3 regions of the Ningiella algicola genome follow, and region 3 is predicted to be linked to each of the others. Evidence: predicted binding sites of a transcription regulator. Region 3 holds the regulator's gene; each other region holds the start of a gene.
What was found. Region 3 encodes ArgR, which controls arginine synthesis, uptake and breakdown. Its sites were predicted from a motif close to ANTGAATANNTATTCANT; they were not measured.

Region 1 (10,855 bases), 1.4 Mb from region 3:
TATGCCTATTTGGATGAATACGATACTCCAGCAGAGCCTGACCTTGCTACAGGACTTAAAGGTAAGCAAGGTGAAAGGCTGATTAGCGTATCAAATTCAGAGTCATTTAAAGTGGGTCAACGAATAGAAGTACTTTGGCATAATCGCCAAGGAGAGAATGGCGCCTTGGTAAAGTCATTGTATAACAATACTTCAGTGCCCATCGGCTCCCGACATTGGACATCACCAGAACGCCCCTTGGTTAAGCAGCGAACGCAGATTGTTGAAGTAAAGCAAAACACGCTAACCATCGCTGATACGCTTCTACATGATGTTAATGAGCAGCTTCCGGTTGCCATAAAAAATTGGTCACCATTAGAGAATATTGGATTGGAAGGCTTTAGTTTTGAGTTTCCAGAACAACCTTATTTTGGGCATCACATCGAACCTGGTTATAACGGTGTTCACATTACTGGAATTGCCGATAGTTGGATACGTAACCTGTCCTTCGTGAATGCCGATGCGGGCATCATCAGCTACGACAGCGCTAACGTGACCATAAGCGACATACACTCCTTAGGAGATCGGGCAGCTCACTATGCGGTGCATCTTGGTAATGTGCATAACGTGTTGGTACAGGGAGTGAAAGTGTTCAATCCTGTGATCCATACCTTCAGCTTCAATACACAATCGACGCGCAGCGTGTTTAAAGACTCTGAAGGATACAATGTACCGGTCTTGGATCAACATGCTGGCGCCAATCATCAAAATTTATTCGACAATATTACCTTATACCTAGATGCAGTAGAGGGCGATAAGAGAGCCAGCTACCCCGTTTTTTTTGGTTCTGGGGCAGGGTATTGGCAACCGGGGCATGGACGATTTAACACCGCATGGAATCTACGCTTAATCGTCGAAAGTGGTGCTCCTGGGGATATGCCTTTGCACGTTGAAGGGATTGCTGAAGGGCCCGATGCGCGGATTGTTGGTTTGTCTGGGAACCGCGAATTGAGTCTTGAATATATACCCGCTCCTTACGTAGAGAGCCTGAATAAGCGCATCGCGCATATCCCTTCGCTGTATGATTACCAGTTGTCTTTGCGTCTCAGATAATCGTTTAAATCGAAGCCATGAAGAGGTGGCTAATCACCACAACCGTTGTTAAAACCGTGCGCATGAAGGTATAGGGAATGAGTATGTCTTTTTCAAGCGCTAACACATATTTGTCGTAGACAAGAATGCTTATATAGGCCAAAGAAAGCACGCTGAACAAGATGTAGCCTTCAAAAAGAATAAGCGATGCCCATGCAACTATGCTGGGTAACATTGCCACATAAAGCTGGTGGTTTTTACGTCGGTTTTGCAGCGCGTCAAGCCAATGGACTCCACCAAAAAAAGACAGAATAATTGCTGAATACTGAACAAAGTATGTATATCCGTCAAAGTAATGGATTTTGCCGGTGATAATAAGCACAGGAATACCGATAAATGGAAGTAAGCCTGCATAGCCGAGTCGAGTTGCTGCACTTTGCATATCTTTTCCTGATGATTTTTATAGTAGATTGAAAAAAGGCGCGATATACGCGCCTTATTCTCGTGCACTATAACTTATTTTACAGGGGTATATTCGCGTTTGCTATGACCGGTATATAGCTGACGAGGACGCCCAATTTTTTGACCGGGCTGGCTCAACATCTCATTCCAGTGTGAGATCCACCCAACGGTTCGCGCTAATGCGAAGATACATGTAAACATGTTGGTTGGTATACCAATGGCGCTCAAAACAATTCCAGAATAAAAATCAACGTTAGGGAAGAGCTTTTTCTCAGCGAAATATGGGTCACTCAATGCGATTCTTTCTAGCTCCATTGCTACGTCAAGCAGCGGATTGTCAACGTTGAGCTCTTGCAGTACTTCATGACAGCTTTCACGCATGACTGTTGCGCGTGGGTCATAGTTTTTATATACACGGTGACCGAAGCCCATCAGTCTAAATGGATCGCTTTTGTCTTTCGCTCGCTCAATAAACTCTGGAATGCGGTCAACTGAACCAATTTCTTCTAACATGTTCAAGCAAGCTTCATTTGCGCCGCCGTGAGCAGGCCCCCACAACGATGCCACTCCCGCTGCTATGCATGCGTATGGGTTTGCACCCGATGAGCCTGCTAAGCGAACCGTGGACGTTGATGCATTTTGCTCATGGTCCGCGTGCAATATGAAAATTCTGTCCATAGCACGCTCTACTGCTTTGCTTATTTTATAGTCTTCTGCTGGAACAGAGAACATCATGTTCAGAAAGTTTGCAGCATAGCTCAAATCATTACGGGGATATACAAAAGGCTGGCCCACGTTGTATTTGTAACACATCGCAACAAGGGTAGGCATTTTAGCAATCAGACGGTGTGCAGAGCGCATACGCTGGTCAGGGTCGCCCACATCTAAGTCACTATGATAGAAAGATGACAGTGCGCCAACCGTTCCACATAACATTGCCATAGGGTGCGCGTCATTTCTAAAGCCATGGAAGAACATATTTAACTGTTCATGCACCATTGTGTGACGAGTTATGGTTTCCTTGAAATCTTCATATTCCGCTTTGCTGGGTTGATCACCATGTAAAAGCATGTGGCAAACTTCTAAGTAATCTGAATCACGAGCGAGGTCTTCTATTGAAAACCCGCGATGCAGCAGTACGCCTTTTCCACCGTCAATAAAGGTAATGGCAGATTCGCAAGAACCAGTCGCCATGAAGCCCGGATCGAAGGTAAAATAACCGCTAGCACCCAAACTACGAACATCGATCACTGGATGACCTTCAGAACCTTTTAAAATGGGTAGTTCTACTTCAACATCCCCTGCCTTCAAGGTGGCTGATTTATCTGACATGAAATACTCTCCTAAGTTGAGGTTTCCGATTAAACGGAATAAACGCGCAATTCGTTCACATTAGGTGATAAATTGGACATATCTTTACTGTTGCTGGAAATATCTATGTTGTTTGCAATGTGAACCAAGCTGTCTTAGCAATAAGAAAACGTTAGGCAAAATCGGTCGATATCTTATCTTCATTGATGATTAAGTCAATTTTAATGCATATTTGCTCAATATCTATTCTGTCTTGTCGATATTGACCTAAGTTTGGTCGCTGAATGAAAAAATATCTATACCACTTTCGTTTAGGGTGCGTCTTTAATCGGCATTTTTGTGATGCTAATTTTTGTATAAAGAAAAGTTTACGAGGCTAAGTCCAAACACCAACAATTGATTGCTATTGCACAGGCGGATTGATATATTCCAAAGCCACTGAATTTAAAGGGTTATTTATTAATAACTTTATAAAGTCACATTCACATATAGTTAACATTACGATTGCACGAAACTGCAAGCACACACAACCAAAGTTGCATACACAAAGGCCTCGGCTCTGTGTTATCAATAGGAAAACAACAACGGGCGTTTTATCGTGAATAAACGAAGCGTAAAAAAACAAAGACCAGTTAATCTTGATCTGACAACCATTAAGCTCCCCTCTGCGGGCAAAGCTTCTATCCTTCATCGTGTCACCGGCGTGGCAATGTTTTTTGCATTGCTGTTTGTCGTGTGGGCATGGGCAACATCACTCAATTCAAAGGAAGGGTTTGAATTAGTTGTAAGTCTCCTAGATGGTGTATTCGGTTATATCATAGCGCTGGGCACGCTATCGGCTCTTTCTTATCATTTCATAGGCGGGGTGCGCCACGTCATTATGGACATGGGATATTGGGAAGAACTTAAATCAGGTGCCACGAGTGCAAATGTCTCGATAGGCCTTTGGATTGTCGTGACCGTCATTTTGGGAGTGGTATTATGGTAACTAATCAAGCATCTATGAAACGCAACGGTATTCAAGATTGGGTGACCTTGCGAGCCTCTGCGGCAATTATCTCTGCCTTCTCAATCTTTATGGTGTACTTTTTTGTTTCCACACCCGTGGTCACCTTTGATATCTGGAAAGGTTTATTCGACAGTATATATATGAAAGCATTCACGCTTGTGACTTTAATCGCAATCTGGATGCACGTGCGTATTGGCTTATGGCAAGTATTAACTGATTACGTCAAAGCGCACAAAGTTCGAATCGTACTTCAGTTCGTCTTAAATTTAATCGCCATTGCTTATGTTGCAGTTGGTTTATTTGTATTGTGGGGTGTATAAAGTATGACGTTACCAGTACATGAATTTGATGCAGTTGTAATAGGTGCCGGCGGCGCCGGAATGCGTGCAGCACTGCAAATTTCAGAATCGGGACGCTCGTGTGCGCTCCTCTCAAAAGTTTTTCCAACTCGTTCACATACAGTGTCTGCTCAAGGTGGTATTACTGTTGCGCTGGGTAATTCCCATGAAGATAATTGGGAATGGCATATGTACGACACGGTTAAGGGCTCTGATTACATCGGTGACCAGGAAGCCATTGAGTATATGTGTAAGACAGGCCCAGAAGCCATCATAGAGATGGAAAACATGGGGCTGCCATTTTCACGATTTGAAAACGGAAAAGTATATCAGCGACCGTTTGGTGGCCAGTCAAGAAACTTTGGCGGTGAACAAGCAGCTCGCACGGCTGCAGCGGCTGATAGAACGGGGCACGCGCTTCTTCACTTGCTTTATCAACAAAACGTCAAGAACAAAACAAAAGTCTTTAGCGAATGGTATGCGCTTGATTTGGTTAAAAACCAGCACGGTCAAGTTGTTGGTTGTACCGCAATTGATATCGAAACCGGTGAGCTGGTTTATTTCAAATCAAAAGCAGTCGTTTTAGCGACCGGTGGCGCAGGTCGTATTTATGCCTCAACGACAAATGCGCACATAAACACTGGCGACGGCGTTGGTATGGCCTTACGAGCTGGTGCGCCAGCGCAAGACATGGAAATGTGGCAATTCCACCCTACCGGTATTGCAGGCGCGGGAACGCTCGTGACTGAGGGCTGTCGAGGAGAGGGCGGATATCTTCTTAATAAAGACGGTGAACGCTTCATGGAACGATATGCGCCAAACGCAAAAGATTTGGCCGGACGAGATGTTGTTGCACGCTCAATGATGACTGAGATACGAGAGGGTCGTGGCTGCGAAGGCCCATGGGGTACGCACATTAAACTGAAGCTAGATCACTTAGGCAAAGACGTTCTTGAATCTCGTTTGCCTGGCATTCTAGAGCTATCACGAACATTCGCTCACGTTGACCCGGTGAAAGAGCCGATTCCTGTTATTCCAACCTGCCATTATATGATGGGTGGGATTCCGACCAATGTTGACGGTCAGGTGATTACTGTTGATAGCGACGGCAATGAGTCGCAAATGGATGGTCTGTTCGCATGTGGTGAAATTGCTTGTGTATCAGTACACGGTGCAAATCGTCTAGGCGGTAATTCCTTACTTGATTTGGTCGTATTCGGTAGAGCAACCGGTCTACACCTCGGTAAAAGCCTTGACGAGATTGATATCAAGTCCGATGCATCTGATTCCGATATCGATGCAGCCATGGCGCGCTTTAATCGCTGGGAGTCGTCTGAAAAAGGCAAAGGTGAAGATCCGGTGCAAATCAAAAAAGATATGCAAAAGTGCATGCAGCTTAACTTCTCTGTATTTAGAGAAGGGGATGCAATGGCAGAGGGCTTAAAAGAGCTCAAGGAAATTCGCGAGCGCTTGCAGCATGCTAAGCTTGACGACAAAAGCAGCGATTTTAATACTCAGCGCATAGAGTGTTTAGAGCTTGATAACCTCATGGAAACAGCTTATAGCACGGCTGTTGCAGCAAACTTTAGAACAGAAAGCCGAGGGGCACACAGCCGTTTTGACTTTACTGAACGCGATGATGAGAACTGGTTATGTCACTCTGTGTATTTGCCAGAGTCAGAGACAATGAGAAAGCGTGACGTAAACATGGCACCGAAGCTGAGGGAAGCTTTCCCTCCCAAAGTGCGTTCGTATTAATAGGAGCAGTGCAATGCAACTAACTTTTTCAATATATCGTTACAACCCAGAGGTGGACGATGCACCTCGCATGCAGGACTATCAATTAGAAGTCGAAGAAGGCCAAGACATGATGGTGCTTGACGCATTGATTGCCTTGAAAGAAGAAGATCCGTCTTTGTCTTTTCGCCGTTCATGCCGAGAAGGTGTCTGCGGCTCTGATGGCATGAACATGAACGGTAAAAATGGCTTGGCGTGTATCACTCCATTGTCGGCCCTAGGCAAAGGCAAAATTGTCGTTCGACCATTGCCGGGTTTGCCAGTGGTGAGGGATTTAGTCGTCGATATGAGCCAATTTTATACGCAATACGAAAAAATAAAGCCCTTTTTGATCAATGACGAGAAGCAACCGCCAGCACGCGAGCATCTGCAAAGCCCTGAAGAAAGAGCAAAGTTAGATGGTTTATACGAGTGTATTCTTTGCGCGTGTTGCTCGACATCGTGCCCGTCATTCTGGTGGAATCCAGATAAGTTTATTGGTCCAGCAGGCTTATTGCACGCATACCGATTCTTAATTGACAGCCGCGATACTGCAACTGACGAGCGCTTAAATGACCTTGACGATGCGTTTAGTGTGTTTCGTTGTCATGGCATCATGAATTGCGTAAGTGTATGTCCAAAGGGCCTTAATCCGACAAAAGCGATTGGTCAGATTAAGTCTATGCTGTTGCAAAGGGCGGTATAAATTTTTCAAAGACTAAATTATTTTAAAGCAAAACATAAAAGCCACTGACTGAAAGTGGCTTTTTTATTGCATAAATTCGACGGAACGAGACGAAATGGGTATAAAAGGGCAGTTTTTTTGAAAATACCTTAACACTATGGTGTTAGGCGATTTAAAAAGAAATTTACTTAGAATACAATATGCTTAACTTCTGAGAGCAAGGCTAAAAAATGCAAAATAGCGTGATGAAAGCATGGTGGGATTCTTCCCACATGGCAGGCGGCAATGCTGCGTACGTTGAAGAACTTTATGAAGCGTACCTCGACAATCCACAAAATGTTCCTGATACCTGGAAATCAATCTTTGATGAGCTCCCTACAATAGACGGTGTGTCTGTGGAAACCAAGCACTCATCTATTCGTGAAGACTTTAAAAAAATGGCAGCTCTGGGACCTGCGGCAAGGGCAGGCAATAGCAGCGCTGTGCAAGCGGATGCGCCAAGTGATGAGCGTCAGGTCAAAGTACTTCAGTTAATTAATGCTTATCGTTTTCGCGGTCATCAACACGCTAATCTTGATCCGCTAGGTTTGTGGCAGCAAGCGCGAGTGCGCGATCTTGAGCTTTCCCACCATAATCTAAGCGATAGCGATTTTGAGACCATGTTTAATTTGGGCTCATATGCCGTAGATGCAGAAAAGATGAAATTAGGGGATTTGTTCAAGTCACTTAATCGCACTTACTGCGGATCCATCGGCTCTGAATACATGCACATCACTGACACCGAGCAAAAGCGTTGGCTACAGCAGCGCATTGAGTCAGTTGAAGCGAAGCCACTGATTGACCGCGATGAAAAGATCAAAATCCTCAAAGGCCTCATTGCCGCAGACGGCATGGAGAAATATCTTGGTTCTAAGTTTACGGGTGCCAAACGGTTCTCACTAGAGGGCGGTGACTCACTCATTCCTATGCTCAAAGGATTAATTACCGAAGCAGGCGCCAATGGCGCAAAAGAAGTAGTGATGGGTATGGCTCACCGAGGACGACTAAATGTCCTAGTCAATGTACTTGGAAAAAATCCGTCGGTATTATTTGACGAATTTGCTGGCAAGCACGACGATTCATTAGGTGCAGGTGACGTTAAATATCACGCTGGTTACTCCTCTGATTTTGCAACCCCAGGCGGCAACGTTCACTTAGCGCTTGCGTTCAACCCTTCTCACCTTGAGATTGTGAATCCTGTTGTGATGGGCTCTGTTAGAGCAAGGCTGCAGCGAAGAGGATGTAAAGATGGATCAGCCGTTTTGCCAGTCACTATTCACGGAGATTCTGCTATTGCCGGGCAAGGCGTCGTTCAAGAAACCTTTAATATGTCGCAAACGCGCGGGTTCTCGGTGGGCGGAACAGTTCGCATTGTTATTAACAACCAAGTAGGTTTTACCACTTCTAAAACCGAAGATACGCGCTCTACTCAGTATTGTACTGATATTGCAAAAATGGTGCAGGCACCGATTTTTCATGTGAACGCTGATGACCCAGAAGCTGTGATGTTTGTCACCAAGCTTGCCTTAGACTATCGCAACAAGTTTAAAAAAGACGTGGTAATTGATTTGGTTTGCTATCGCCGACATGGACATAATGAAGCTGACGAACCGAATGCAACCCAGCCATTGATGTATCAAAAAATTAAGAAGCATCCCGTGCCGCGACAGGTGTACGCAGAGCAACTACTGGCCGAGGGCAGTATTGCGCAGCATGAAGTTGATAAGCTAATGTCTGAATATCGAGCCGCGCTTGACCACGGTGCTTGCGTGGTAGAAGAATGGCGTCCTATGACTGAACATTCAGTTGATTGGACGCCTTATTTAAAACATGATTGGACGGTTGATTACGATGCTAGCCTTAGTAAAGAGACACTGGTTGAATTAGGCAAAAGCATTACCACTGTGCCAGAGTCGCACCGTTTGCAATCTCGGGTTAACAAGCTTTATAACGATCGAAAAGCGATGATAAGCGGCGAGCGTTTGCTAGACTGGGGTATGGCCGAGAATTTAGCCTATGCAGCTATCTTGAATGAAAATACTCATATTCGCATAACTGGTCAAGATTCTGGGCGAGGCACATTTTTCCATCGACATGCTGTGCTCCATGGTCAGGATGGCGGCGAAGAATACATGCCATTGCAGCATATAAAAGATAAGCAAGGCAATATCGAAATTTACGATTCGGTTTTGTCAGAAGAAGCGGTAATGGCATTTGAATATGGGTATGCAACAGCTGAGCCTGCCACTCTCACGATTTGGGAAGCGCAATTTGGTGACTTTGCTAACGGTGCGCAAGTGGTGTTTGATCAATTTTTGTCATCTGGTGAAGCAAAGTGGGGGCGCCTATGCGGACTCACTGTTTTACTCCCTCATGGCTACGAAGGGCAAGGTCCAGAACACAGTTCGGCGCGGCTTGAGCGCTTCTTGCAGGCCTGTGCTGACCATAACTGGCAGGTATGTGTGCCGTCTACACCTGCACAAGTTTATAACATGCTTAGGCGTCAGGCCGTAAGACCTATGCGCAAACCGCTAATTGTTATGTCGCCTAAATCTCTATTACGTCACCCGCTAGCCGTGAGCTCTCTTGACGAGCTTGCCCAAGGGGTGTTCCACAACGTTATCGACGAAGTGGATGATATGGAACCTAAAAAGATCAAGCGGGTGGTCATGTGCGCCGGTAAAGTGTACTACGATTTGCTTGAACAGCGTCGAAAAAACGAACAAGACGATGTTGCTATTATCAGAATTGAGCAGTTATATCCCTTCCCTGAACAAGAAATGGCGGCTATTGTTGCTAATTACAAGCATGTTAAGGATTGGGTATGGTGTCAGGAAGAGCCACAAAACCAAGGTGCGTGGTACTGTAGTCAACATCATTTTTGGCAGTCTGTTCCAGCTGGCGCCAAACTTACATATGCAGGTCGCAACGCCTCCGCATCACCAGCGGTGGGTTATGTATCTGTTCACAATCAGCAACAAAAAGCGTTAATTGAAGACGCGCTCACAATTAAATAAGGAACCCCAATGGCTCATGAGATAAAAGTTCCAGTACTTCCAGAGTCTGTTGCCGATGCAACAATTGCCACATGGCATGTAAAAGCCGGTGATAAAGTTAGCCGTGACCAAAATCTGGTTGATATTGAAACCGATAAAGTTGTTCTTGAGGTGGTTGCACCTGCCGATGGTGTGATATCCGACATTTCTGCCGAAGAGGGTGCAACTGTATTAGGCGAGCAAGTCATTGGCACGCTTAGCGAAGGAGATGGAAGTGCGGCTGCACCCGCAGCAGATACACCAGCCCCCGCAGTGGCTGAAGCGTCGAGCACGGAATCCAGTGGTGAGTTAACTGACGTTAAAGTACCTGTGTTACCTGAGTCTGTCGCGGACGCTACCATTGCAACATGGCACGTTCAGCCAGGTGAAGCTGTCAGTCGAGACCAGAACTTAGTGGACATTGAAACTGACAAAGTGGTTTTAGAGGTGGTTGCTCCTGCTGACGGCTCAGTAAAAGAAATTATTGCAAATGAAGGCGAGACGGTTACGGCCGAAGCCGTTATTGCTACCTTTATGGCAGGGGCGGCGTCTGGCGCTGCGCCTCAGGCTGTTGCAAGTGAAGCACCCTCAAGCGATGACAATGATGCCGATGCACTATCGCCGTCGGTTCGACGATTGCTTGCTGAGAAAGATATTGATCCTAGCTCGGTCAAAGGCACTGGGAAAGGCGGGCGTATTACTAAAGAAGATGTTGAAAAGCACCTTAAAGCTGCGCCAGCACCTGCACCAGCTGCGGCGAGTGTAAGCGACAATGCGCCAAGCGTGGCACTAGGAGATAGAACAGAGAAACGTGTACCCATGACGCGTCTGCGCAAAACCATTGCAGGCCGTTTGCTAGAAGCAAAAAATTCTACCGCTATGTTGACGACCTTCAACGAAGTCAACATGAAGCCCATTATGGACTTGCGTAAACAGTATCAAGAAAACTTTGAGAAGCGTCATGGCATACGGCTTGGCTTTATGTCTTTTTATGTCAAAGCAGTGACTGAAGCCTTAAAGCGCTTCCCTGAAGTTAATGCTTCACTTGACGGTGATGATATTTGTTATCACAACTATTTTGATATTTCTATTGCGGTTTCAACTCCGCGCGGTCTTGTAACGCCTATTT
Region 2 (10,855 bases), 410 kb from region 3:
ATGGATACGCAAGACAGACACCGAGCAGAAAAGGCACTGTCGTATGGTGAGGAGACTGCCGGTTTCATTATGAACACCGATACGGTGACCTTGCGGCCTGATGTCGATATTGATGTAGTGCTTCGGTACTTGCGCCTGAAAACCGAACTTCCTGAAAACACCGATACACTGTATGTCGTCAACCGCCAAGATGTGCTCATTGGCACCGTATCACTTTCCAGTTTGCTAACGTCAAATTCAGATGTTTCTGTTGCTCAGATCATGGACGACGAGCCAAAGGCTATTCATGATGATATGCCCGACAATGAAGTCGCAAGTATGTTTGAACGTTACAACTGGCTCTCTGCGCCAGTGGTAGATGCCGACAATAAGCTTGTGGGTCGAATCACTATTGATGATGTGGTGGATATTATTCGTGAAGACGCTGAGCACTCTATGATGAGTATGGCGGGGCTTGATGATGAAGAGGATACCTTCGCACCTGTAGGGCAAAGTACTCGAAGGCGAAGCGTCTGGTTGGGTGTGAACTTAATCACTGCCCTGCTCGCCGCAGCAGTTAGCGACATGTTTGAATCTACCTTAAGTCAGTTGGCCGTTCTTGCAATATTGAACACCATCGTACCGAGCATGGGCGGAGTCGCAGGCAATCAGACCCTTACTTTGGTTATCCGCGGCATGGCGCTTGGTCACGTAACAGCCAGCAATTCCCTATGGCTGGTGCGAAAAGAACTTGCTATCGGATTTTTCAACGGCATGATATGGGCAATCCTTATCGCCGGCGTTATTGCCATCTGGAAACAAGATTATATGCTGGGCGGCGTCATTGCGTTTGCCATGATGATGAATATGATTGCAGCAGGGTTAGCAGGCGCAACCTTGCCAATCATTATGAAAAAGCTGAAAATCGATCCGGCGCTTGCAGGCAGCGTTATTCTCACCACTATAACCGACGTAGTTGGAATATTTGCTTTCTTGGGCAGCGCAACCCTGTTTTTGCTTTAAGAAGGTCTTAAAGCTAGTCATCTATTTCGTTTTCAGAAAGCCATTGCTCAAGCGCAGGAACATCTTGTTCTAAAGCCATCTCCAATTGCTCCATCCAATCGTGCACATTTTCCCACCATGCGGGATGATCACCTTGCTGGATAAGGTTTGCCGACGCCTGCACTCGGGATAACCCAACAGATCCGGCCGCTCCCTTTATTTTATGTGCTTGCGAGCACACTTCATCCTTGTCATGGGCAGTCAATGCGACCTTCATTATCTCAACGTATTCGGGGATCTTATCCTGAAAAACACCAAGACTCGTTTTCACCATAGCATCGCCAATGGTATCGACTAGCATGTTGAGCAATTCAGCATCAAGCACAACGGGCGCCTCTGTTTGAATCTTGACTTTGTCCTCTTTGTCTTGAACCAAAGTGACCGGATCAGAATCGCTGCCTGCGAACAGTTCGTTAAATACTTTAATCACTCTGCTTTTTTTAATTGGCTTCGCAATCACGTCGTCCATACCGTTTTGCAAGTACTCTTCACGCTTTTTAATCACGTTTGCAGTCAACGCTACGATTGGAGTCTGCAGCACCAAATCTTCCTCAAGTACCGTTCTTGCAACATCAAAGCCATTCATATCTGGCAACTGAATATCCAGCAGAATCAAATCGAAGGTTTGTTCTCGAATCATGTCGATAGCCGCTTGCCCCGTCATTGCGACCGACACTTTTTGACCGAGCTTTTCAAGCAATGCTTTAGCTACCATGACATTAAGTTCAATATCTTCAACTAACAGAATATTCAGGCCAGTGACTTGTAACTCCTCTAAAACAGCACGCTCTTCTGACACTTTAACCGGCAAGGTGATTTCGAAACATGTGCCTTTGTTTACTTCACTATTCACTTTTATATTGCCGCCCATTTTATCTACCATTTGCTTACAGATGGCGAGGCCAATGCCAGTGCCGGTAGCAAATTTATGGTCATCGCGCTGGACTTGATAGTACATCGCAAAAATCTTGTCGAGCTCGGCCTTGGCAATCCCGATGCCCGTATCAACGATGGTAAAGTGAATTTCTGCACTAGTTGTACTGGTATTGCTCGCCGACATGGTTAGCGAGACAGAGCCTTTTGGCGTGAACTTGACAGCATTAAACAACATGTTCCATAAAACCTGACGAAGACGTGTTCCATCTGCCTCAAAAGCCGCTGGCACAGGCTCTACAATATCGTAATTGAACTTGAGATTTTTATCTTCTGCTAGTAGGCGAATAATGCTGGCGATTTCATTTACAAAAGCGGTGGTTGATACGGTTTTTAACTGTATTTCGACCTTGTCTCTATCGAGCTTGTCTAAGTCGATAATGTCATTGAATATGTTGCCAAGCGTAATCGCACTAGCATAAATAGTGCTTACCCATTCGTATTGCTCTTTGTCTAGCTTGGTGTCGCGAAGCATTCGACTTAAACCAACAATCCCATTAAGCGGAGTTCGTAGTTCATGGGAAATAGTCGCTATGAACTTTGTTTTGTCTTTACTGGCTTGTTCAATGGCAACTTGAGACTGCTTACGCTCAGTCATATCTCGCCCGAAGGCCAACAGACCTAAACGATGACCGTCACTGTCGTAAAACGGGACTTTTTGCATTTCAAAAAAGCGTTTTCGACCATCTGCGAATTTTAGCCACAGCTCCTCAGTAATGGAGGCATTTCGCTCAAGCACTTCATGATCTGATGCCGCAACTTGCCGCGCAAGTTCCTCATCGTAGACTTGATGAGGCGTGAGTCCAAGCAATTCTTCTTCTGTTTTACCGACAAGCTCTTCTGCAACTTTGTTGCAACCGGCGAACTTACCTTCCTCGTTGCGATAGTAAATGAGATCTGGTGAAGCATCGATGATGGAGCGCGTGAGAGTAGATAAGCGACGAGCCTGCATCTCTTGCTCTGACTTTTCTTTGATTTGGCGCTCTAGTTCGGAAAACATTTTTTCACGCTCTAGCTGGGCATTTTTGCGTTGCTCAATTTCATAGTTGAGCTGACGAATGTTATTTTGAAGCTCTCGATTAAGAATGACGTCGTGTCTTCGCAGGCGTTCTAATTGCGAAACGGCTTCTTCTAAGCTAATTCTAGAATGTTCTAGGTGCTTGATAAGTTCACTAAAAAAGTACAGGACCCATGGCGCGCTAATCAGTGTTAGTACCAAAGCGCCTATAAAATCATCAACCTCAATATCACTACCCATACTGGCTCTCACCACATATGAGCCGAGCAGAGTGAACATTAATGTAAACAGCACAAAAAGCACGCTCACTTTAAACGTGCCGACCTTATCAACGAATTGGGCAAACTTAATCGCCCATGAATCGGATGGTGTTTTAAATTGCATATATATTGATTGGGAAGAAGCCTTGAGTGCATCGTACCAAGAATTCAAATTGCAGGGTAGCGCGACTTCAGACTTCAACAATGCAGATAGAATAATTATTCGTTATAAGGCTGGCAATTTTCATTTTTTATGGTGATGAATCAAGCTGAATATAAAGCGTTGAATTCAAGCTACTTTTTGCGTGTTAACGACCTTTTACAACGGAAAAATATTTTTGGGAAAAGTAAAATAATTTAAAAATCAATAATTTAACTATTATAACTCTCATGAATGAGCTAATTATTATCAGTGATGATTGATTTTATGAGCAGATCTAGGTACTTTCATTGACCCGCCAATTAAAACGCATATGCAATGGCAATATTGCATAAAAATTCCATATGCTCATGCGGGACTGCTATGACAATTATTATAGCTATGAAATAGAGACACAACACTGCGAATCACACAACAACAAAAGTATCGGTAGTTTAAGCTCGATCCAAACAATATAGATTTGCGCATATTAAAACACGTTTCGTTTTCGCGATTAGCGCGATATGAAGCATGTGAAGGAGTTTAGGACAATGGCCTTATATAATGTAAGCGACTCGAAAGACAACTGCGGATTTGGACTAATTGCCCATACCCAAGGAGACTCCAGTCACCGCCTAGTGCAAACCGCCATCGAAGGCCTCGATAGAATGCAGCATAGAGGGGGCGTTGCTTCGGACGGAAAAACCGGGGACGGCTGTGGCCTACTTCTACAAAAACCGGACACTTTTTTTCGCAAGGTCGCGCATGACAAATCGTGGACGCTGAACAAAAACTATGCCGTTGGCATGATATTCCTCAATCAAGATCCGATTAAAGCCAGCGCCGCGCGCGACGTTCTTAACCAAGAGCTAGAGAAAGAAACACTGAGTGTGGTCGGATGGCGCGAAGTACCTACAAGCAACGACATATTAGGCGATTTAGCTAAAACGGGCGTGCCTCAAATTGAACAAATTTTTGTCAATGCCCCCAGCGGATGGTCACTACCCGACTTAGAACGCAGACTTTACGTCGCAAGACGTCGCGCCGAAAAACGTTTGATGGACGATGAAGATTTTTATATTGCCTGTCTATCAACCTTTGTAACGATTTACAAAGGGTTGGTGATGCCGCGCGATTTACCTGCCTTTTACCATGACCTCGCCGATCCCGATATGCAGTCTTCTATTTGTGTATTCCATCAACGCTTTTCAACCAATACCTTACCGAAATGGCCTTTAGCGCAACCCTTTCGGTTTTTAGCGCACAACGGTGAAATTAACACCATCAAAGGTAATCGTGATTGGGCCATCGCTCGCACCAGTAAATTTGCTACCCCGCTTATTCCCGATCTTCGCGATGCGGCGCCGTTTGTAAATACCACAGGCTCTGACTCTAGTTCCTTGGATAACATGCTAGAGCTATTTTTGGCAGGCGGTATGGATTTATTCAGGGCGATGCGTTTGTTAGTACCACCGGCTTATCAAAATAATAAAACGATGGATCCAAACTTAAGAGCCTTCTACGAATTTAACTCCATGCATATGGAACCTTGGGACGGGCCAGCCGGCATTGTGATGACAAACGGTCGTCATGTTGCATGTAACTTGGATAGAAATGGCCTTCGCCCAGCACGATACGTGATCACAAAAGATGGGTTTATTACCTTAGCGTCCGAAATTGGAATTTGGGACTACAAACAAGAAGACGTGCTTGAAAAAGGACGCGTTGGCCCAGGTGAGATGCTAGCGGTAGATACGCATACCGGAAAAATCTGGCGCTCAAATGAAATTGATGAAGATTTAAAAACTCGCCATCCTTATGCCGACTGGATTACGTCCCACATTAAACGGCTTGCGCCAATTGAGCAGGTTGATGCCTCTGAAATTGGTAATCGTGTATTCAGTGACGATCAAATGGCAACCTTTCATAAGCTCTTTAATTACAGCTACGAAGAAATGCAGCAGGTGATTAAAGTGCTTGCGAAAGACGGGCAAGAAGCCGTCGGGTCAATGGGTGACGACACCCCAATGGCGGTAATGTCATCAAAACTAAGAACGGTTTACGATTATTTCAGACAGCAGTTTGCTCAGGTCACCAATCCACCTATAGATTCACTGCGCGAGAACCATGTCATGTCACTTGCTACCTGTATTGGTCGTGAGCAAAATGTCTTCAACGAGACCAGTGGTTATGCACATCGAGTACTGTTTGATTCTCCGGTGTTGGTGTACACGGATCTTAAACAGCTCAAAGAGTACGATTCAAAGTATTACCATTACGAACAAATTGATATCAACTACCATCTAGATGAAGGACTCGAAGATGCGATTGTCCGTATTTGTGACGAAACTGAGCGAGCGGTAAAAGACAATAACGCTGCATTTGTCATTTTAAGCGACCGTCATATTGCAAAGGACAAGCTCCCTATTCCAGCAGCAATGGCAGTAGGTGCTGTGCAGCGCCGTTTAGTCGAAAAACAACTTCGATGCGATGCAAACATTGTGATTGAAACAGCATCTGCGCGCGACCCCCATCATTTTGCAGTCTTAATTGGCTTGGGCGCTACTGCGATTTACCCATTCTTGGCCTACGAGACTATCGAGCAAATGGTTGACCACAAAGATCTCGATATATCGCCTATGAACGCGATTTTAAATTATAGAAAAGGCATCAACAAAGGCCTTTTCAAAATTATGTCCAAAATGGGAATTAGCACTGTTGCAAGTTATCGCAGTTCAAAACTGTTTGAAGCAGTAGGCATTAGTGATGACGTGACCGAGCTTTGTTTTAAAGGCGTTCCCAGCCGTCTTCAAGGCGCAAGTTTTGAAGATTTTGAGCAAGATTTGATCAACGCTGCCAGAATCGCTTGGCTAAAACGTAAGAGTATATCTCATGGCGGATTACTTAAGTTTGTGCATGGCGGCGAATACCATGCTTATAACCCAGATGTGGTGAAAACCCTACAAGATGCTGTTGTCAGCGGTGAGTATGCACACTATCAACGCTTTTCATCTTTGGTAAACGGCAGAAATCCAAGTCACCTTCGCGACCTTATGCAGTTGAAAGTTTCCGACAATCCAATTGATATTGAAGAAGTCGAGGCAGCTGAAAAGCTTTATCCTCGCTTTGATACCGCCGCTATGTCTATCGGCGCACTGAGCCCTGAAGCGCATGAAGCCTTAGCCATTGCAATGAATCGACTTGGTGGTCAATCAAATTCCGGTGAAGGCGGAGAAGATCCAAAGCGATTTAACACAGAGAAAAACTCCAAAATCAAACAGGTCGCCTCTGGTAGGTTTGGCGTGACGCCGCATTATCTAGTCAATGCAAACGTTATCCAAATCAAAGTGGCACAAGGCGCTAAACCTGGAGAGGGTGGTCAATTACCAGGCGATAAAGTCAATAAGTATATTGCAGAGCTTCGCTTTTCAGTGCCTGGCGTGACTTTGATTTCGCCTCCTCCACATCACGATATTTATTCAATTGAAGACTTGGCGCAGCTAATTTTCGATTTAAAACAAGTCAATCCTGAGGCGCTGATTTCAGTGAAATTGGTATCTGAACCTGGTGTAGGTACTATTGCAACGGGTGTGGCAAAAGCCTATGCCGACCTTATCACAGTATCTGGTTACGACGGCGGCACCGGTGCAAGTCCATTGACCTCAGTTAAGTATGCTGGCAGCCCATTTGAACTAGGACTGGCAGAAACGCAACAAGCGCTTGTCGAAAACGGCTTGAGACATAAAGTGCGAGTGCAAACCGACGGCGGTTTGAAAACCGGCCTTGATGTTGTCAAAGCTGGCATTTTAGGTGCTGAAAGCTTTGGCTTTGGCACAGGTCCCATGGTTGCACTGGGGTGTAAATACTTGCGGATTTGCCACTTGAACAACTGTGCCACCGGCGTTGCCACCCAAGACGCTAAACTGCGTGATAATTACTTCATTGGACTGCCCGAGATGGTGATGAACTACTTTAAGTTTGTTGCGCAAGAGGTACGAGAAATCATGGCGAGTCTTGGTATTGCGCGCTTTGAAGACTTAGTGGGCCGTACAGAGCTCCTTGCACTATTAGAAGGGCAGACCGCTAAACAAGCTAAGCTAGATTTGTCGCCCTTACTCGAAAAACCTGAAGCGGGCTATCATACCAAGCTGTTTTGCTCGGAAACGACCAACAGCCCAATCGATAAAGGCGAACTGAACTTAAGCATACTTAACGATGCGCAAGACGCAGTATATGAAAAGCGTTCGATACACTTGAGATATCCTGTTCGCAACACCGACCGCTCGGTCGGCGCGACCTTATCTGGTTTTATTGCAAAACGCTTTGGCAACTCTGGTGTAGACGACAACCCAATTAAGATTAGACTTGAGGGCACCATTGGACAGAGCTTCGGAGTATTTAACGTAGGCGGTCTTCATATGCACCTAATTGGTGATGCGAATGATTACGTGGGTAAAGGCATGACCGGCGGCAAGTTAGTCATTAATCCACCCAGCAGAGTCACCTTCGACCAACACGCCAGTGCCATCATGGGTAACACTTGCTTATATGGCGCGACTGGCGGAAAGCTTTATGCCGCAGGCCGAGCGGGTGAACGTTTCGCAGTTCGAAACTCTGGTGCAATAGCGGTGGTCGAAGGCATTGGTGACAACGGCTGTGAATACATGACAGGCGGAATTGTTGCAGTGCTGGGTAGCGTAGGCGTTAACTTTGGTGCAGGCATGACCGGCGGATTTGCTTACCTTTACGATGAATTTGATGATCTTGAAAGGCGCGTCAACCATGAGCTGATTGATGTACAAGGTATTCAAGACAAAGTGATATTGTCTGAGCATCTCAGGGGCTTAATCAATGAACACTACGAAGAAACAGGAAGCGCGCATTCGCTGCATTTGCTGACACATTTCGCCCAAGAGATGCAGAAATTCAGATTGGTGAAGCCGAAAACCAGCGATGTGAAAAACCTGCTCGGACACATTAGTCGTTCAAGCGCTGAACTGCGCATCCAAGCGCAATAGCCAAGGAGCATATGAATTATGGCTAAAAATGTATATCAATTCGTGGACGTTGCTCGTATCGACCCACCCAAAAAACCGATTATCATGCGAACAGAAGAGTTTGGCGAAATTTATCAGCCGATGACCTCTTCTCAGGCTGCTGGACAAGCTGACCGTTGCCTAGACTGTGGCAACCCATATTGTGAATGGAAGTGTCCGGTGCATAACTATATTCCTCAATGGCTAGATTTGGCCAATGAAGGAAAAATCATAGAAGCAGCTGAACTATCGCACAAGACTAACAGCTTGCCAGAAGTGTGTGGACGGGTTTGCCCGCAAGACCGCTTATGCGAAGGAGCTTGCACGCTTAACGAGGATTTTGGCGCTGTGACCATCGGCAGCATCGAGAAGTACATTACTGACACTGCGTTTAAAATGGGCTGGCGACCAGATATGTCAGGTGTTGAATGGACTGACAGGAAAGTCGCCATTGTAGGCGCCGGTCCCTCAGGCTTAGCTTGTGCCGATATTTTAGTGCGTAATGGCGTGAAGCCCGTTGTATACGATAAGTATGAAGAGATTGGCGGTTTACTGACCTTTGGGATCCCATCATTTAAGTTAGAGAAAGAAGTGATTCAGCTCAGACGCAAAATCTTCACCGAAATGGGCATTGAGTTTCGCTTGAATGTTGAAATTGGAAAGGATATCGAATTCAACACCCTGATGAATGAATACGACTCGGTCTTTCTTGGCATGGGGACATACAAAGCGATGCAGGGCGGCTTCAAACATGAACATGCCCAAGGCGTTTACGAAGCCCTGCCCTTTTTAATTGCAAACACCAATCGCGTAATGGGCATTGAAAAATCTCCTGAAGACTTTATCGACATGTCGGGCAAACACGTGGTTGTGCTTGGCGGTGGAGATACCACCATGGACTGCGTCAGGACTTCGATAAGACAAAGTGCAGCGTCTGTCACTTGCGCATATCGTCGTGACGAGCAGAGCATGCCTGGTTCACGTCGTGAAGTGGTGAATGCAAGAGAAGAAGGAGTACAGTTCCAATTTAATATGCAGCCGATCGATATTGCCGTGGATGAAAATGGAAAGACTATCGGCGTGAGAATGGTGAAGACCGAAATGGGTGAACCTGATGCGCAAGGACGTAGGCGCCCTGTTGAAATTCCGGGTTCGGCGCATATTCTCAAAGCAGATGCAGTGATCATTGCTTTTGGATTTTCACCAAGTCCAGCTAGTTGGTTTTCGGATCAAGGCATTATATTGGATGAGAAAGGCAGAGTGCGCGCCCCTGCCGCTGGTCGATTCCCATTCCAAACATCCAATCCAAAAATATTCTCTGGCGGGGACATGGTAAGAGGCTCAGATCTTGTTGTAACTGCAATTGATGAGGGCAGAAAAGCAGCTGAAGGCATATTAGACTATCTTGAAGTGTAGTTGCTTCAGGTCCATCAGTTAGGGGCTGAGACTTAAATATAAGAACATATACTTGGGGTGTGGATTACACACCCTTTGAGCGATGTTACGTATTGTCAATCACACCTGTTCTGTTAAATTAAAAGCGGGCAACAAGCTAGAAGTAACAGGTAACGATATGAAGTTTATCATTATGCTAATACACGCGCTGTGGGAGGGTTCAAAACACCTGCTGCTGCTTATCCTTATTTTCGCCGCATCAAAGCTCATGGCAAGTGAAGGTGATATAAATCAGGATGCGACAGATTTAATGCATGCGCAAGTTTGTCCTGAACGATTCTTTAATGTCGAAATTCCACAAGGCGGCAAGCTTTGTCAGGTATTCGACACAGAATTGCCTGCCAGCATGATATTTTTTGTACCCAGTTCTCCTCAAAGCGTTATCGAGTTCTATCAAAAAAACAAGCAATACCCCCAACAAAGCGAAATCAAAAACCGTTTCATTTTGAAGAGCGATGACAACAATATCACAATTATTATCTCAGAAGACGGCTCGGGCAGTCAGGTAGACGTGCTTGTAAAAGCAAATCTTGAAGCATAAGAATTAACTAAATCACAAGCTTGCGCCAAAAAAACAGCATAGCGTAATTTTATTGGCACAAGCTTTGCTAACTCCATGAAAACACATTAGCTTGTATTTCGTAAGTAAGTTGGAGTTCTCATGGAAATAGCAATTATATTATTAGCCGTACTGATTTGTGTTTCTGTGCTCGCTATAAAGCTCAATGACAACAAAATCGTTTTTCCTTTTGCCGTCAAAAAACAGTTGTTTACCGCAGCGGAACGTCAATTTCTTAGCTTAATTGAGCAATCCGTAGGCGATGAATTTCGTGTATTGTGCCGTGTAAAGCTTATCGATTTACTATCACTTAGAAGCAATACCGACAAAAAAATTGCTAACAGCGCAGTGCTGCGAGCCGGTGGTAAGCAGATTGACTTTGTATTGTGCGATAAAAAAGACTTGTCACCCGTT
Region 3 (10,855 bases):
CTCGGCAGTGATTTGGGCTGGTAAATCTTGAAATGAACCGGTATCGATGAAGCTTATATTAGGCGCTTGTTGATTATTGAAACGCCCCCTCCTTTGGGACGCTTTGGTGCTGCGATCTAGTTGAGTGAAATAACTGGCAAGAATGCCTTGTTTTATGGCCTCTCCCTGATTTTCGAGACGTCCTGATAGCGGGAGGAGAACCGCAATTTTTTCCTGTGTAAGCATGTTTTGGTCGAGAAACTCTTGAATAGATATCGGCACATAGTCATCTTGTATGCGCGTTTCTGCGACGATGTTTGAGAGTTGCTCAATACGCTGAGACTTGCTTAAATCTGGATTCTCCACCGTACTTATCATGGCATTAAAAGAAAACAAGACTTGTGCATTTGCACCTGCGTTATTGATAATTTCGCGTCGCTCGGGTGCCGAAAGTCGAGAGAATGTTTCAAACAGCCACTCCCAGCTATCTTTATTTCGTGTGTCGTCATCACCAAGAGATTGAAGAGCAAGACTGAGGGCTTCGCGATGTGCGCCTGCGAGTCCTTTCTCAACACTATTGATAAAATTCAAGCGTTGAATAAGGCCCTCAGATATGACTGATGAATCGAATGTATTCCGAGTTAGAGTACTTAAGCGTCGTAGCAGCAATAGACGAGCTTCTGTTAAGGCGATTGCAGAGGCCTTAACATCGGATGTGTTTGCAATGCTTTGCGCACTAATGCCCTTACCCGACAGACCGAAATACTCAGCTATGGCACATTCGCTTCGAATAATATGCAGGGTTGCTATATTTTCAGCTTCACGAGCGTCATTTAAGCCTGTATAACCAGCGGGGTTTGACAATGCCTCAGGCGCTAAATTTAATGTGTTCTTTACAATGGCATTTGCAGATAAGCAGTCGCCTTGATTGGCAAAATCTTGGGCCAGAGTAGTCAATTGACTCAGCAGGGAACTAATGTTTTGCTCGCGCCTATAGCGTTCGACTATTGAGTCAAAGTCAAAAGTCTCTTGCTCACTTGCTTGCTCGATCTTGATAGGATCTTTTGGCTTTTGACTAACAGAGCTTGTTTTCTGACTAGCACATCCGCTTAAAAGCAACATGAGTGAAACGGCACCGAAAAGGGGATAAATGTGCATTGGGGCTGTATTCATATTGTCCTTATTCATGCTTCCACTTAGTCTACTCTATGCACTAAACACGCTCTAGTGTATCGCGCTGTGATAAAAATTCTAGTGAACAAGCCAGATTCTGTACTTCAGGTCATGTAGAATATCATCATCATTCAATCTAGAGCGATAAAATGCCAGAGCAAGCATGTTTGTATATTGTGCCAACGCCCATCGGAAATCTATCTGATATTAGCCATCGTGCTCTGGGTGTATTAACCGATGTTGATTTAATCGCTGCTGAGGATACGCGTCACTCTGCTCGGCTATTGCATCACTATAACATAACAACGCGCACAATAAGTCTGCATACTCATAACGAGAGTGCTCGCAGCGCACTTTTAATTGAAAAGCTATTGAGCGGCACATCTGTTGCGTTAATCAGCGATGCGGGCACACCCTTAATAAGCGATCCTGGATTTACCTTTGTAGCAGCGTGCAGACGAGAGGACATTAAGGTGATTGCATTGCCAGGCCCGTGTGCGCTGACTACAGCGCTAAGCGCTTCAGGTTTACCCACAGATGTTTTTACGTTTTTTGGCTTTTTGCCGGTTAAGCAACAAGCAAAGCAAAATGTGCTTGAGCATGCCGCGTATACTCATCATACGGCTGTGTTTTATGAAGCGCCAAGACGAATCAAAGCGACGGTTGACATGTGCATGCGCGTTCTTCCGGCCTCATGTCATTTTGTATTAGCAAAAGAAATAAGCAAAACCTTTGAGACGTATATCTCAGGCAGTGCACAAACGCTTTTGGATTATTTAAATCTTGAAAGTGCGCATGAAAAAGGAGAGTTTGTGTTGATGTTGCATCTAGCGAAAGAAAAGGACGAAGACTTGCCTATTGAAGCAATTGCCCTGCTGGATGAGCTAGGGTCTCTGCTCCCGCCAAAACGAGCCGCGGCGGTGGTGTCAAAACACTACAAGGTAAATAAAAAACAGCTGTATGAGTTTGCCCTTAAGGCAAAAGAGTCTTAAACAAGGACACTTAAACACTGTCGAATAAGTCCTGTACACGCTGCCTAAGATCATCGATATCGTTAATGTCAGCTGGCGCGATAAAAATCGTATCGTCACCAGCTATCGTGCCCAGCACGCCATCAGTATGACTTAACGAGTCGAGTAATCGAGCGATAAGCTGTGCGGCGCCCGGACTGGTGCGGATAATGACCATGACGTTGTTATGCACAATATCCAAAACAAGCTGTTTGACTGGGCTTTTAGCAGTGGGCATGCCCAACTCAGGTGGAAGGCAATAGACCATATCGCCGCGAGCATCGCGCGTTCTCACGGCACCGAACTTACTCAACATACGACTTACTTTAGACTGACTGATATTGTCAAAGCCTAGGTTTTTTAATGCGCTTACAATTTCGCCCTGAGAGCCATAGCTTTCAGTATTAAGTATCTCTTTGAATGCCTTTACTAATTCATCTTGTTTGCTGCTTGTCATGCTTGGCTGCTCGTTATACTTTGCTTAAGGAATGGATTACCTAAAAATAAACGTACTAATGATAGGCTGGAGACTTGATTTGCGCAATAAGATCAACAGGCTCCAAGCTTGAATAAGATAACACGCTTTAACATTTCCGATTTCTTATCCCGAGTTGAGGTTAAATAATTTTTATCAGACCATTGTGTCATTGAGATAACACCTCATATAGATTATTCTCACGCACGAATTTAAGTCAGTGCATGCATACAGGTGCACCAAGATCATAAGCTCACACAGGAGATAAAACATGAAAGTAGCCGTATTAGGCGCCGCAGGCGGAATTGGGCAAGCACTGTCATTACTACTCAAAACTCAGTTACCAGCAGGTTCTGAGCTATCTTTATATGATGTAGCCCCAGTTGTTCCAGGCGTTGCAGTGGACCTTAGCCATATACCTACTGATGTTAGAGTAAAAGGTTACGGCAAAGATGATTTAGCAGATGCGCTAAGTGCTTGTGATATCGTTTTAATCCCTGCTGGCGTGCCAAGAAAACCAGGTATGGATCGCTCAGATTTATTTAATATCAATGCAGGCATCGTTAAAAATCTGATCGAAGCCTGTGCTGATAACTGTCCAAATGCGTGCATTGGCGTTATCACAAACCCGGTGAACACCACGGTTGCGATTGCGGCTGAAACGCTTAAAGCGAAAGGCGTTTACGATAAGAACAAGTTATTTGGCGTAACCACGCTTGATGTTATTCGTTCAGAAACCTTTGTTGCTGAACTGAAAGTAAAGAGCATCTCAGATGTCCACGTTCCTGTTATTGGCGGACATTCAGGTACCACGATTTTGCCATTGCTTTCACAAGTTGAAGGCGTGAGCTTTAGCGATGACGAAGTAGAAAGTCTGACGAAACGTATTCAAAATGCAGGCACCGAGGTGGTTGAGGCGAAAGCTGGCGGTGGTTCTGCTACCTTGTCTATGGGACAAGCAGCGGCGCGTTTTTGCTTATCGCTAGTTAAAGCCATGCAGGGTGAAGCAGTAACCGAGTATACCTACGTACAAGTGGATGGCTCAGAAGATGCTGCATTTTTTGCGCACCCAGTGAGATTAGGCAAAAACGGTGTTGAAGAAATCCTACCTTACGGCGATTTAAGCGCCTTTGAAGAGCAAGCCAAAAACGACATGCTAGATGGCCTGCGCGGCGATATTCAGTTAGGTGTGGACTTCGTCAAAGGTTAATCTGACGATTTGCTTTATCGCTCTATCATTTAAAAAGTCACTGCGTATCTGTGACGCAGTGGCTTTTTTATAATCTATTATTGTTGTCTCGGCTTTTGCGAATAAACGCTTTGGAATGCACATATCCTCGTTTAGCCAGCCTGTCATATAGCAGTACATTTGCGGTCGCGGCCAGGTTCATGCTGGTGAAGGTGGGTACGTACACTATATGAGAGCATTGCTTAACTACCTTCAACGGTATTGAACCGTCTTCAGGTCCCAGTATGTAGTATGCGTTGTCAGGGTGCTCAAATTCGGGAAGCGGTTGCGCCTGTTCCGAAATTTCGACTGCAACAGGCGTAGCGCCATGAGGCATAAACTCGAATAAGTCATCTACGCCAATAGTCGGGATTTTAAACCTTACTCCCTTAGTATCTTGATTGAAGTCTTTAGCTCGACGAAAGCGCTGTCCGGTATAAAATACTGACGATATGCCGTAACATCCCCCGGCTCGCAATATTGACGCGACATTTGATGCGGATTTTGGGTTCACTAAGCCAATACTCACTAGCCCTGGCTCGTGCGTTGAGTCATTGTTCAAAATTAACATCCATTTTTATTACAACTCTCTTATGCATTCCCATACTGGCAAATGACAAGGCTTAGCCGGTGTTGCGTATACCAACGGCTATGCCGGTTATCGCTACCATCATCGCACTATTTAATGCGCGAATATCATCATCCGCATCACTTTCAGACGCTTCTGATTTTCGAATGCGATCTAAGAGTTCAATTTGCAAATAGTGTAAAGGCTGCAAGTATCCCGCTCGAATGTTCATGGAATTTCGACCTAGCGGATCGTCTTCCATCATGTAGTCATGCCCCGTAATTTTAAGCAACGAATCCATGCTTTCTTTCAGTTCTTCTCGCAAAGCTTCGCCAAAATGAGCTAAGTTATCAGGTACGAGGCGTTTGTCGTAGGCTTCGCTAATAGCAGGGTCAGCTTTTTTAAACACCATGTCGAGCATAGACAAACGTGATGCGAAAAACGGCCACTGCTCAATCATTTCTTGCACATCGGCTTGATTATCTGGCGTGTTTAGGGATTCCACTGCCCGCATCACGCCGAGCCATGAGGGCAAAACTAAACGAGTTTGCGCCCACGCGAAGATCCACGGAATAGCTCGCAAGCTTTCAATGCCGCCGCTTGGCTTTCGTTTAGCAGGCCGACTTCCCAAGGGTAGTTTACCCAATTCTTGCTCAGGCGTGGCAACTCTGAAATAAGGCACAAATTCTTTGTCGTGCCGCACTGTTTTACGATAATTGTCGCAACCTTGCTCTGCCATCTGCGATATCAGCTCTCGCCAGCGCTGCTTTGGCTCTGGTGGTGGTGAGGTAATAGCCTCCACAACCGCTGACGCATACAAGGATAAGCTGCGTTTTGCCAGTTGCGGCATACCAAATTTGTAGCGAATCGTTTCGCCTTGCTCGGTCACCCTAAAGCCACCTGCCAGTGATCCTGGTGGCTGGGAGTGTATAGCCGCTTTTGCTGGTAATCCACCGCGACCGATGGTGCCGCCGCGACCGTGGAATAAGGTGAGTTTGATGTCTTGCTCTTTTGCAATTTTAACCAGTGCTTCTTGCGAGCTGTACTGCGCCCATCCTGCCGCGAGTGAGCCTGCATCTTTGGCTGAGTCGGAGTAGCCAATCATCACGTATTGCTGACCGCTTATATATCCGCGATACCAGTCAATGTTTAACAAAGACTGCATTACCGCAGGTGAATGATTAAGGTCGTCCAAGGTTTCAAACAGGGGGGCAACGGGCATCGGCCAGTCAACACCGCTTTCTTTCAGTAGAAGCTGCACAGCCAAAACGTCTGAGGGCTCACTCGCCATTGATATAATGTAGATGCCGAAGCCTTCTTTGCCGTGATTTGAAATCACTTTGCAAGTATCTAGGACTTCTTGTACTTCCTCACTTGGTTGCCACTGCATCGGTATTAGCGGGCGCCGCGATGCTAACTCTCGAAGTAAAAAGGCTTGCTTATCTTTTTCTGACCATTGATTGTAATCACCTAAGCCTAAATAGCGAGTCAACTCACTAAACACATCCGCGTGTCTGCCTGAATCTTGCCTGATATCTAATTTGAGCAGGTGCATGCCAAAGACATGTGCGCGCCGGATAGTGTCAAGCAGAGCGCCATTTGCAATGACTTTCATACCGCACTCTATCAGCGACTCGTAACACAAAATAAGTGGACTGAGTAACTCATCATTCGTCTGCATCCACTGTTCTAGCGGTGCTCTGCCTTCGCGGGTGATTTCTAGTTTTTTAACCAGCGGCTTAAGCAGTTCGCGATAGGGTTCTTTGACATCTCCCACAGCCTCTCGCATAGGCCCATTGCAGTCATTCATCGACAGTTCGACGTATAGGTCATTCATATCGTTTAAAAAAAGCTTTGCGGCGCGGCGGCGGGCTCTGAGCAACACTTCTTCAGTGACGCTTGAAGTAACGAAAGGGTTGCCATCTCGATCACCGCCCATCCAAGAACTAAACTGCACAGGTTTCGCGTCGAGGGGTAGCTGGGTGTCGAACTTTGCATCTAGCAGGTCGTCAAGATCGCGTAAAAAGTCAGGCACAGCTTCCCATAATGAGCTTTCAATTACAGAGTATCCCCACCGGGCTTCATCTACTGGCGTAGGGCGCACAGAGCGAATTTCTTCTGTATGCCAGGCTTGGGCAATCAGGTCGGCAATTCTTGCTTTAGTCTTGCGTTGTTCAACTTCGGATATACCGGGGTTGTGTAACTTTTGAAGTTGAGAGGCTAGCGCGCGGTGTTTATGAATAAGCGTGCGTCTGGTCACTTCAGTCGGATGCGCAGTTAGCACTAAGTCAATATTTAGCTTGTTAATGGCCTGCAGAATTTGAGTTTTCTTTTCTGCATCCTTTGTCACTCCGTTGCTATCAAGCAGTTCGGAAAAGTAGCTTAATAAAGATTCGCCCTCAAGCGCTTTGCTATTGAACTCTTGCTCGGCAATATTGGCCAAATTGAGAAATTGCGCAAAGGCGCGACCCACCGTAAGCAATGATTGATTGTCCATTTGGGCAATTGTCTTAGCAAGGCGCTCGCTACTTTGCACCTCTCCTTGCGAGGAATGACGACCGTCGTGTCGTACTTGCTCGATGCGAGCCAGCCATTCGCTCCCCAGTTCGGCTTCAATGGTCTCACCAAGGGTTGCGCCTAAGTACTTGATTGTCTCTTTTAATTGCGAAGCAAGAGTTTCTTTAGCGTCATGCACGTTGCTCATGTAGGCATATTCCTCAATATATATCCATTATTATCTCGAACCACAACATACGCAGATGCACATGCGAAGTCTATGGTGCAAATTGAATTTGCTATTATAAATAATTATGAATCTCTTGTGGAAATTTATGCACCCACATGCATGCAGCATAGGATTAATGGCTCATGAAGCGACACTGACATGTATTAATTCGCACATTACTGTGATAGTTTTAGCGCCTCATTTTATTCATAAGCGAAGCAGTCGCTTAAGCGCCTTTTTATCCCAGTTTTGAATTCACATTCAAATGCTAATGTTGATTGAAAGGCTTCATTATTTTGGAGATGTTGTGTCAGATAAGATTACAGGTGTAGAACAGCAAGCAAGTTATGGTATTGGGTATCAGATGGGTGAGCAATTAGCGAGCAATCCTTTCGATGGACTATCGCTTGATATTGTTGCGCAGGGCATTAAAGATGGTTTTGATAAATCGGAACCGGCAGTGAGTAACGATGAACTTCGCGTCGCGTTTAACGAAATCCACCAGCGTCTGCAAGCGGCAAAGCAAGATAAGTTTGCAGAAGTGGTGGAGCAAGGAGAAGCGTTTTTAGCCGATAACGCCAAGCGTGATGAAGTAATAGTAACTGCATCGGGCTTGCAATATGAGGTGGTTAATAAAGGTGAATCTGATGTAACGCCAGATGCTTCATCTACTGTAAAAACCCATTATCACGGAACCTTGATTGACGGAACCGTATTCGACAGCAGCTATGAGCGCGGTCAACCGGCTGAGTTTCCAGTGGGCGGCGTAATAAAAGGTTGGACAGAAGCGCTTCAACTCATGAATGTTGGTGATAAATGGCGTTTGTTTATTCCACACGATTTAGCCTACGGTGAGCAAGGTGCAGGTGGTGCGATTGGCCCATTCTCAACCTTAGTATTTGATATAGAGCTGTTAGAAGTCGTCTCGTAAAGTCTGCTTTTAAAAACGTTTTTTATTAATAGCCTAATCAGCTCTTAGAATTCGAGTCGAAATGCAAAACGTACTAGCAACAGTAGCGAATATCATTAATCGAATCAATGCCGCGTTGGGTAAAGTAGTGAGTTACGCTACCATTGCAATGGCAATCGTAATGTTTGGGATCGTGGTACTTCGATACGGATTCAGTCTTGGGTGGATTGCCATGCAGGAATCGGTCATGTATTTGCATGCTGCCGTATTTTTGCTTGGCAGTGCTTTTACGTATCAACAAAACGCGCACGTGCGCGTTGATGTATTTTATAGGCAATATTCAAAGCGTAAACAAGCCATGGTCAATTTGCTTGGCAGCCTTGTATTCATGCTCCCGGTTTCTTTGTATATTGGAATAATTTGCTTTGACTATGTAATTGATTCTTGGTCATTGTTAGAGGGTAGCAGGGAGCCCGGGGGCTTACCGTTTGTCTATGTTTTAAAATCATTTTTGCTGATTTTTGCCATTTCCATGGTGTTGCAAGCCATCTCCGAAATCATTACAAATACCTTGAGACTCCTAGGGCACATTAGCTTCTCAGAAGATGAAAACGCTTTGAATGCCAAGCAGCAGGAGCATATTTAGCATGGAATGGCTTTCACTCGTTCTTTTTGCCGCAGTGTGCGGTGCCCTTTTATTTGGTTACCCTGTGGCGCTTACCCTAGCAGGTGTTTCTCTAATTTTTGCGGGTGTCGGCGCGCTCTTTGGTGTGTTTGATGCTAACTATTTACTCACCGCACCGTCTCGTTTATTCGGCATAATCAGCAACACGACCTTAATCGCAGTACCGCTGTTTGTATTTATGGGCGTTGTGCTAGAGCGTTCTAAAATCGCGGAAGATCTATTGGTTGCTATGTCGGCGGTGCTTGGCCGGTTTAAAAGCGGCTTGGGTGTATCGGTCATTTTAGTGGGTATGCTGCTTGCCGCCAGCACTGGCATTGTCGGTGCTACGGTAGTTACTATGGGACTGTTGAGCTTGCCGACCATGCTCAAACGTGGATATTCGCCTGCACTCGCAACGGGCACCATTTGCGCCACCGGTACCTTAGGGCAGATTATTCCTCCCTCCATCGCGTTAGTCTTATTGGGCGATGTATTATCGAGCGCCTACCAAAAGGCACAGCTCGACATGGGGATTTTCTCACCTGAAAGTGTATCAGTAGGTGATTTGTTTGTTGGTGCTCTGGTACCGGGTTTGTTATTAGTGGCGTGTTATCTTCTGTATATGTGGGGTGTGAGTCGATTCTCGCCATCGCAGGTGCCCGCAAAGGGGCAAGAAAATGAGCACGCTTCAGTAAGTGCGCTACTCGGCGCGTTACTGCCCCCTCTTATTTTGATTGTCGCTGTGTTGGGTTCAATATTATTTGGCTTTGCAACGCCTACCGAAGCTGCAGGTGTTGGCGCAGTTGGGGCGTTAATACTTGCAGCAATTAAGCGTCAACTGACTAAGCCTAACGTTACATACGTGGTCCAAGAAACCACCAAAGTCACCTGCATGGTTTTCCTTATTTTAATCGGCGCATCTATATTTTCCCTCGTGTTTAGAGGCTTTGGTGGTGAGATTTTGTTGAAAGAGTTTTTCACCAGTTTACCCGGTGGTGTATTCACTGCGATGCTGCTGGTGATGGTGGTTGTATTTTTACTTGGCTTTATTCTCGACTTTATTGAAATTACCTTTGTTGTGGTGCCCATTGTGGCGCCGATACTGATTATTATGGGCGTTGACCCGATATGGTTAGGGATAATGTTGGCGGTGAATCTTCAAACCTCATTTCTAACCCCGCCTTTCGGGTTTGCGCTGTTTTACCTTAGAGGGGTAGCAAGTGACCTGGTGCAGACTACCCAGATTTACAAAGGCGTGATACCTTTTATTGCAATACAAATATTGGTGTTGGTGATGATGTCGATTTGGCCTGAAATCGTCACTTGGCTCCCCGATACCGTTTATCAATAAGGATGATTACCGACATGCACATTCAAAAGCGCTTTATGACTTTGTTGATTGCTTTTGCCCTCACCCTGATTTTATTTGCTTGTGGCGAAGATACCGCGTCAAGCAATAAAGATGCTGTGAGCAGTTCTAGTGAAACGTTTAAATGGAAGTTAGTCACATCGTGGCCGAAGAACTTTCCCGGATTGGGCAAGGGTCCAGAAACCTTTGCGACATACGTTAATCAAATGTCTGGTGGCCGCCTAGAAGTTGCAGTGTACGGAGCGGGTGAGTTAGTGCCGGGGTTTGAGGTATTCAATGCAGTATCAGCTGGTAGCGCTCAAATGGGTCATTCAGGAGCGTATTATTGGAAGGGTAAAATTCCTGCAGCCCCCATTTTTTCAGCAATGCCCTTTGGTATGAATGCTGCTGAAACAAGCGCATGGTTGCACTACGGAGAGGGTATGAAGTTGTGGCGCGAGCTGTATGAGCCCTTTGGTGTAATTCCTTTTGCTGGCGGTAGCTCTGGCGTGCAGATGGCTGGCTGGTTTAAGAAAGAAATAAACTCCGTGGATGATTTACAAGGCTTGAAAATGCGTATTCCCGGCATTGGTGGAGAAGTGTTTAAAGAGGTTGGTGGCTTGCCCGTGACCTTAACAGGTGGTGAAATTTTTACCTCTCTACAAAGCGGTGCTATTGACGCTACTGAGTGGGTTGGGCCTTATAACGACCTAGCCTTTGGACTGCATAAAGCAGCTGATTATTATTATCATAGCGGCTGGCACGAACCAGGGAC

Region 1: a site for ArgR is predicted at 3,068-3,085, ahead of PN836_RS04590 (citrate synthase). Genes of this name have one in related genera too.
Region 2: a site for ArgR is predicted at 3,739-3,756, ahead of gltB (glutamate synthase large subunit). Genes of this name have one in related genera too.

Annotation. Positions count from the first base shown of each region.
Region 1 is NZ_CP171821.2:1,017,295-1,028,149, reverse strand. It holds gene PN836_RS04600 (glycosyl hydrolase family 28-related protein) at 1-1,092, shown strand, start outside; gene PN836_RS04595 (DUF3429 domain-containing protein) at 1,097-1,513, opposite strand; gene PN836_RS04590 (citrate synthase) at 1,588-2,865, opposite strand; gene sdhC (succinate dehydrogenase, cytochrome b556 subunit) at 3,443-3,832, shown strand; gene sdhD (succinate dehydrogenase, hydrophobic membrane anchor protein) at 3,826-4,173, shown strand; gene sdhA (succinate dehydrogenase flavoprotein subunit) at 4,177-5,949, shown strand; gene PN836_RS04570 (succinate dehydrogenase iron-sulfur subunit) at 5,963-6,673, shown strand; gene PN836_RS04565 (2-oxoglutarate dehydrogenase E1 component) at 6,883-9,708, shown strand; gene odhB (2-oxoglutarate dehydrogenase complex dihydrolipoyllysine-residue succinyltransferase) at 9,718-10,855, shown strand, end outside.
Region 2 is NZ_CP171821.2:3,935,694-3,946,548, reverse strand. It holds gene mgtE (magnesium transporter) at 1-1,002, shown strand, start outside; gene arcB (aerobic respiration two-component sensor histidine kinase ArcB) at 1,016-3,376, opposite strand; gene gltB (glutamate synthase large subunit) at 3,943-8,409, shown strand; gene PN836_RS17105 (FAD-dependent oxidoreductase) at 8,428-9,843, shown strand; gene PN836_RS17100 (hypothetical protein) at 10,001-10,423, shown strand; gene PN836_RS17095 (DUF2726 domain-containing protein) at 10,544-10,855, shown strand, end outside.
Region 3 is NZ_CP171821.2:4,350,050-4,360,904, forward strand. It holds gene PN836_RS18975 (penicillin-binding protein activator) at 1-1,152, opposite strand, end outside; gene rsmI (16S rRNA (cytidine(1402)-2'-O)-methyltransferase) at 1,302-2,144, shown strand; gene argR (transcriptional regulator ArgR) at 2,155-2,619, opposite strand; gene mdh (malate dehydrogenase) at 2,909-3,847, shown strand; gene PN836_RS18995 (RNA methyltransferase) at 3,915-4,436, opposite strand; gene ppc (phosphoenolpyruvate carboxylase) at 4,489-7,137, opposite strand; gene PN836_RS19005 (FKBP-type peptidyl-prolyl cis-trans isomerase) at 7,466-8,089, shown strand; gene PN836_RS19010 (TRAP transporter small permease subunit) at 8,151-8,714, shown strand; gene PN836_RS19015 (TRAP transporter large permease) at 8,716-10,083, shown strand; gene PN836_RS19020 (TRAP transporter substrate-binding protein) at 10,098-10,855, shown strand, end outside.